DNA from 2 places in the Azoarcus sp. DN11 genome. Region 1 is predicted to be linked to the other one. Evidence: predicted binding sites of a transcription regulator. Region 1 holds the regulator's gene; the other holds the start of a gene.

The links. Region 1 encodes FNR, which switches genes on or off when oxygen is low (the NO sensors DNR and NnrR bind a similar motif). Its sites were predicted from a motif close to TTGANCTAGNTCAA; they were not measured.
Region 2: a site for FNR is predicted at 1,465-1,478, ahead of CDA09_RS00835 (DUF3079 domain-containing protein). Genes of this name have one in related genera too.

Annotation. Positions count from the first base shown of each region.
Region 1 is NZ_CP021731.1:3,644,006-3,647,409, reverse strand. Features, by position in the region: gene CDA09_RS16845 (NnrS family protein) at 1-155, shown strand, start outside; gene CDA09_RS16840 (SirB2 family protein) at 159-554, shown strand; gene CDA09_RS16835 (hemerythrin domain-containing protein) at 554-1,084, shown strand; gene fnr (fumarate/nitrate reduction transcriptional regulator Fnr) at 1,124-1,870, opposite strand; gene hemN (oxygen-independent coproporphyrinogen III oxidase) at 2,004-3,395, shown strand.
Region 2 is NZ_CP021731.1:184,630-188,033, forward strand. Features, by position in the region: gene CDA09_RS00825 (AAA family ATPase) at 1-347, shown strand, start outside; gene CDA09_RS00830 (class I SAM-dependent methyltransferase) at 337-915, opposite strand; gene CDA09_RS00835 (DUF3079 domain-containing protein) at 1,177-1,386, opposite strand; gene trmA (tRNA (uridine(54)-C5)-methyltransferase TrmA) at 1,626-2,729, shown strand; gene CDA09_RS00845 (hypothetical protein) at 2,734-3,096, opposite strand; gene CDA09_RS23090 (hypothetical protein) at 3,234-3,404, opposite strand, start outside.

The sequences.
Region 1 (3,404 bases):
TCGTGATCCGGGTCCTTGCTGAAGTGGTTCCCGCGGGCTGGTCCGCCACGGTCATGCTGCTCGCCGTCCTGGGCTGGCTGGGCGTGTTCGGCGCCTGGGCCACACGCTACCTGCCAATCTACTGGCGGCCGCGCAGCGACGGTCGCCCTGGGTGATCCATGTACCTGACGGTCAAGCACCTGCACGTCACGTGTGCCGTTCTGAGCGGCAGCGGCTTCCTGCTGCAGGGCCTATGGATGATGCTCCGGAGTCCCCTCGTCGATCATCGTGTGACGCGCATCCTGCCGCACATCATCGATACGGTATTCCTGGGGAGCGCGATCACGCTTGCGGTGATGAGCGGGCAGTATCCCTTCGTCGTGCCCTGGGTCACCGCGAAGGTCATCGGTCTCGTCGTCTACATCCTTCTCGGCGCGACTGCGCTGCGCTGGGGTCGCACGATGCGGACCCGCGTGCTGGCGCTGGCCGCGGCCGTCGTCACTTTCTCGTGGATCGTCTCGGTGGCGTTGAGCAAGAACCCCGCCGGATTCCTGACTCTTACCGGAGTGTTTTGATGGCCGATTCGCTGATCCCCACGTCGCCGGGTTTCGAAACCCCGCTCGAGATGCTCGAAGCCTGCCATGAGCGCCTGCAGGCACAACTGGCCACGCTGGCCCGGCTCGCGGCCTGGCTTCCCGAGCATGGTCCCGACCGCCAGGCGCAACAGGCCGCGACCAACGTGATGCGCTACTTCGATGTTGCCGCGGTGAAGCACCACCAGGACGAGGAGGACGATCTCTTTCCCGTCCTGCGCGAGCGCGTCGATGAGGCCCGGCGGGGCGAGCTCGGTACGCTCATCGACTGGATCCTGGCGGATCACCAGCGGCTGTTCGCGGGCTGGGCGCAGATGCGCGCGCGGCTCGAGTGCATCGCGCGCGGAGAAAGTGCCGACCTGACGCCGGCCGCGGTGGAGGAATTCGCGGGCGCTTACCGGCGTCACATCGCGCGGGAGGAAGGCGAATTGCTCCCCGTCGCCCGCAGCGTGCTCGGCGCGCAGGATATCGAGGTGCTGTCGGGAACGATGACTGCGCGGCGGCGCCAATAGGGCGGGGCGCCGCAATCGGCGGCACGGCACGCACCCCGGTCAGGGGCGGGGCGACGGCGACGGGTGCTGGATCAGCCGCTTCAGGCCGACGATGTCGAGAATGCGGATGTGCTTCTGCTGGACCGCGATCAGGCCTTCGTCCTGGAACTTCGAGAAGGCCCGCGACACCGTTTCGAGCTTGAGGCCCAGATAGGAGCCGATCTCCTCGCGGGTCATGCGAAGGTGGAATTCCGCGGGGGAGAAGCCGCGCGCCGTGAAACGCTGCGACATGTTGAGCAGGAAGGCCGCCAGGCGCTCTTCGGCGCGCATCGAGCCGAGGAGGGTCATCACGCCGTGGTCGCGCACGATCTCGCGGCTCATGACCTTGTGGAACTGGAGCTGTAGGCCTTCGACCACGCGCGACAGTTCCTCGAGCTTGCTGTAGGCGATCACGCAGACTTCGCTGTCTTCGAGCGCGATCGCATTGCAGGAATGGGCTTCGGTGCTGATGCCGTCGAGACCGAGCATTTCGCCGGTCATCTGGAAGCCGGTGACCTGTTCGCGCCCGTCCTCGAGTAGCACGTCGGTCTTGAACGAACCTGCGCGGATCGCGTAGATCGCCTCGAACGGATCGCCCGCGCGATACAGATGCTGCTGCCGCTTGATCTTGCGCCGCGCACCGACCAGTTCGTCGAGACGGTCGATTTCCGATTCCGACATCCCGAAGGGCAGGCACAGTTCGACCAGGTTGCACTGGGAGCATGCGACCTTCAGGCTCGCGACTGTAATCGGCACCGTCGCCTTCATTTGCACGATAATATTGTTCCTTCTACATCGACCGAGAAGTGGCAGGCGCCCGGCGGAATGGACCGTTGATCCACGTCAACCACAAAACTGCGGCTTTTTGAGATCGTACGGAATGCACTCAAGCGAAACATCCATGACCAGTCAGAAAGATCTTGTGTTCGACCAGCAGCTGATTCGCCGGTTCGACATCAATGGGCCGCGCTACACGTCCTACCCGACGGCCGACCGCTTCGTCGAAGCGTTCGATGCCCGTGCATTGCGGGACTGGCTGGCGCAACGCGGTGTCGGGGGCGTGAGCAAACCGCTCTCATTATACTTCCACATCCCGTTCTGTAACACGATCTGCTACTACTGCGCGTGCAACAAGATCATCACGAAAGATCATGCACGTTCGGCGAAGTACCTGAAGTATCTCGATAAGGAAATCGGGATGCAGGCCGCCGCATTGGGCGGTAGCCACCAGGTCACGCAGCTTCACCTCGGCGGCGGCACGCCGACCTTCCTGTCGCATGACGAGCTGCGCCAGCTCATGGATTCGGTGCACAAGCGCTTCACGCTGGTGCCGAACGGCGAATACTCGATCGAGGTCGATCCGCGCAAGGTCGACTTCGACACCGTGAAGCTGCTCGCCGACCTCGGCTTCAACCGCATGAGCGTGGGCGTGCAGGACTTCAACGAAGACGTGCAGGAAGCGGTCAATCGCATCCAGAGCTTCGATGAAACCAGGCTCGTGATCGAGTCGGCCCGCGCCACCGGCTTCAAGTCCATCAGCATGGACCTGATCTACGGCCTGCCGCGCCAGAACATCATCAGCTTCAACCGCACGCTGGAGCAGGTACTGGAGCTGTCGCCGGATCGCATCTCGCTGTACAGCTACGCGCACCTGCCGGGCCTGTTCAAGCCGCAGCGCCGTATCTCGATCAACGACATGCCGACCTCGGACACCAAGCTGCAGATCCTGCAGATGGCGATCCGCCGGCTGACGGAGGCGGGCTACGTCTATATCGGCATGGACCACTTTGCCAAGCCGGACGACGAGCTCACGATCGCCCAGCGCCAGGGGCGCCTGCACCGCAATTTCCAGGGCTATTCGACGCAGGCCGAATGCGACCTGCTGGCCTTCGGCGTGTCGGCGATCGGCAAGATCGGCCCGGTGTACTCGCAGAACGTGAAGACGCTCGACGAGTACTACGACGCCCTCGATCGCGACGAACTGCCGGTCCTGCGCGGCGTCGAGCTGACGGCCGACGACCTGCTGCGTCGTTCGATCATCCAGGCGCTGATGTGCCATTTCGAGCTGTCGATCGATTCGATCGAGATCGCGCACCTGATCAAGTTCGACGAATACTTCGCCGCCGAACTCGAGGATCTCAAGGCGATGGAGGAGGCCGGCCTGCTGAAGGTCAGCGACAAGTGGATCAGCGTGCTGCCGCCGGGGCGCCTGCTGGTGCGCGGCATCGCGATGGTCTTCGACCGTTACCTGCGCGCCGACCGCGAGCGCGCGCGTTATTCGAAGGTCATCTGAGTCCGGCCG
Region 2 (3,404 bases), 1.5 Mb from region 1:
ACATCACCCGCGTCACCCAGCTCCTGCATCACGCCGTCGGCGAGATGGGCATGTACCGCAAGACGCGCCTCAACTTCGGCGCGCTCACGAACGACGGTCAGCGGTCGAGCCGCGTGCTCGACGAAGAAACGCGCGGCATCATGGAGGCGCAGAGCGAGCGGCTGTATGGCGAGACCAAGGCGGTGCTGGCGGGGTTCAGGCCGCTCACGGAGCATCTGGTCGGCAAGCTGCTGGAGGCCGGCGAGATGAGCCTGGACGAGACGCTGGCGGAGATCCGCCGCTTCGAGGCGTCGACTGCGGCATCGCCGGACTCGCGCGCCGGTTCCGGCCTCGCGTTCAGGGTGTGAGCCCCAGCTCCCAGATTCCCGCCGGCGGGGGGTTGCGCCAGATCACCGAGGTGCGTTTCCAGCGCAGATGCCGCGGCGCCAGAAAGGGCGCGCGCGGCTGGTACGTAAACTGCACGAGCTTGCGCTCGGGGTTGTGCGCGAGGAAGCGGCACAGGCTGTGCGCGGTCTCGGTCGCGACGTGCGCGGGGAGCGAGCGGAAGGGCAGGCTGGAGACAAGAACGATCCGGCCGGGGTGCTCTATCAGGGAGTCGACGACCTGGCTGGCCGTCGCCTGGCGGATGTCCGCGCCGGGATAGCGATGGCGCAGGCGGCGCGCGAGCGCCGCTTGCAGTTCGACGGCGATCAGGGGCACGTGGGGCAGTTTCTGCAGCAAGGCGTCGGTGACCGCTCCCGTGCCCGCGCCGAGTTCGACGACGAGGTCGGCACCCTCCGCGGCGCCCGCCATCGCATTCGCGAGCGCGCGCGAAGACGGCAGCAGCGTACCGGTCGACGCCGGATTCCGCAGCATCGCGACCAGCAGCTGCAAGTGCGCAGAAGAGGGCGTGGCAAGCCGAAACATGTCCGCCATATTAGTGAGCGACCGCCGCAGGGGCGCGCGCGCTTACATTTTGAAATGAAAACCCTCCGCACTGCTCGGGCCGTCAGGGGGAGTCGTGGCGCGGTTTTCCTCTGCCTGAGAACGCTGGATGACGAGGCGAGTTCCCCGGCGATGGGCGCGCGTGGTGCTTTCGACGGGCAGGGGTCCGAATCGGACGATGTGGGTCGCCTGCGCGACGACGTGGCGCGCCCGGAAAACCGTCCGGGTTCACACAAGGTGCCGGGATGGGCCTCAGGCCGCGGTCTCGGGCTTCTGGGTCTCTTCCGTGACGTCCAGGCCCCAGTCGCCGTACTCGTACCAGTCGTCGCCGAGCAGCTCGGCCGGGTGCTGCGTGCGGCCCGAGCCGTTGCCGCAGCCGAGCGAGTCCGCCGGGCAGTATTTGTCACAGCCCCAGCAGATGCGTTCGGGGTGCTTGGGGTGCAGGGGGAATTTCTTGGCCATGTCGGGGAGCCTCGTGACCGCTTGGGTTGCGGATTCTGTAGATGTCCGACAACTTTACTCGGTTATGGCCGGCGAACTTTGATGTCCGTCAAGATTGCCCGGTGTCGCGACGGCTGCACCGCAGGCGCGGGCGGCGTATAGTCGCGGGTCCGCGAAGCGCTCTTCCCTTTTCGCTCCGCCTGCCGACCCCGCGCCGCAGCCTCCCGTCCAGGCTGCGGCGCCCGCACTGCCGAATCAAGATGTCACTGCCCCGTTTCGATCCCGCCGACTACCCCGCCCAGCTCGCCGACAAGGTGGCCCGCTTCGCGAGCGATTTTGCGCCGCTGGGCGTCTCTGCCCCGGAGGTGTTCGCGTCCGAGCCGCTGCACTACCGCCTGCGGGCGGAATTCCGCATGTGGCACCACGGCGATGGCCTCGTCGACTACGCGATGTTCGCCGCGGACGACCCGAAGACGCCGGTGCTGCTCGAAGACTTCCCCGCGGCGGCGGCGCCGATCTGCGCACTGATGCCGCGCCTGCGCGACGCGCTGCGGGCGGACGACGTGCTGCGCAGGAAGATCTTCCAGGTCGAGTTCCTCGCGACGCTGAGCGGCGAACTGATGGTGAGCCTGGTCTATCACCGCGCCCTCGACGAGGCGTGGGCGGTGGCGGCGCGCCTGCTCGCGGAGCGGCTGGGCGTGCAGGTCATCGGCCGCAGCCGCAAGCAGAAGATCGTGCTCGATCGCGACTGGCTGCTGGAAGAGTTCGACGTGGACGGCCGGCGCCTGCGCTACCAGCAGATCGAAGGCAGCTTCACGCAGCCCAACGGCGGCGTGAACCGGCAGATGCTCGGCTGGGCGCGGCGCCAGGTGATGGGCGTCGGCGGCGACCTGCTCGAGCTCTATTGCGGCAACGGCAACTTCACGATGGCGCTGGCGCCGCTCTTCGAGCGCGTGCTCGCGACCGAGGTCAGCAAGTCCTCGGTGCGCGCCGCGCACTACAACCTCGAGGCCAACGGCATCGACAACATCACGATGGTGCGCATGTCGAGCGACGAGATCAGCGACGCCTTCGCCGGCGGGCGCGAGTACCGGCGCATGAAGGATGTCGATCTCGCGAACTACCGCTTCTCCACGCTCTTCGTCGACCCGCCGAGGAGCGGCCTCGACGACGCCACCGTGACGCTCGCGCGCGGCTTCGACCGCATCCTCTACATCTCGTGCAACCCGGTGACGCTGCGCGACAACGTCGCCGCCCTCGCCGACACGCACGACATCGCCGCCGCCGCGGTGTTCGACCAGTTCCCCTACACGCACCACCTCGAGGCCGGGCTGCTGCTGACGCGGCGTACCGCGGGCGGCTGATCGTTCAGCGGCGGTGTCCCTGGGGTCGCGGCGTCGACGGCGGATCGGGGCGCTCGGCGTCCTCCAGCGGATAGGAGTCGGCGAAATAGGCCGGCCCCTTCATGATCAGCACGATCACCGCGCCGATCGCCAGCACGGTGACGCTGCTGAAGGTCAGGCCGAGGATGCTGAGGCCGATGATGTCCGCGGTCGTGATGCTGGCGGTCGGATCCGGCCCGAACCCGGCCCACGCCAGCAGGCGCGCGAGTGCCGGCGCCAGGCCGGCGATCAGCGCGCCACCCACCAGCACGAAGGGAAGTCGTAAGAGCAGGTTGCGTTCAAACACCGTCGAGACGGCGGTTCTGTCGGGGAGGTGCGGGGAGTTCATGGCGACTCCTTTCGTTCTGGTGGGGGTTGGACGTTGCGCGGGGCGGATGATTCCATGCGAAATCGCTTCAGGGTGCAAGCAGCGGGACCCGACCCCGGATCTGACCGCGAGCCGATCGTCGAGACGGATCGCCCGGTTTAACGTGCTCCCGCTTCCTGCGAACGGGGAATTGTCGCCTCGCACTCGCGCAGGCGCTTGCGTGCGGCCGCAATGGTCTTGTAGTTGTTCGGATTGCCGAGGCAGTCGTCGCGTTGTTCGACACGTAGCACGCCGGGCGTGGAATCGAAATGCAAGGCGATGGTGGTGAC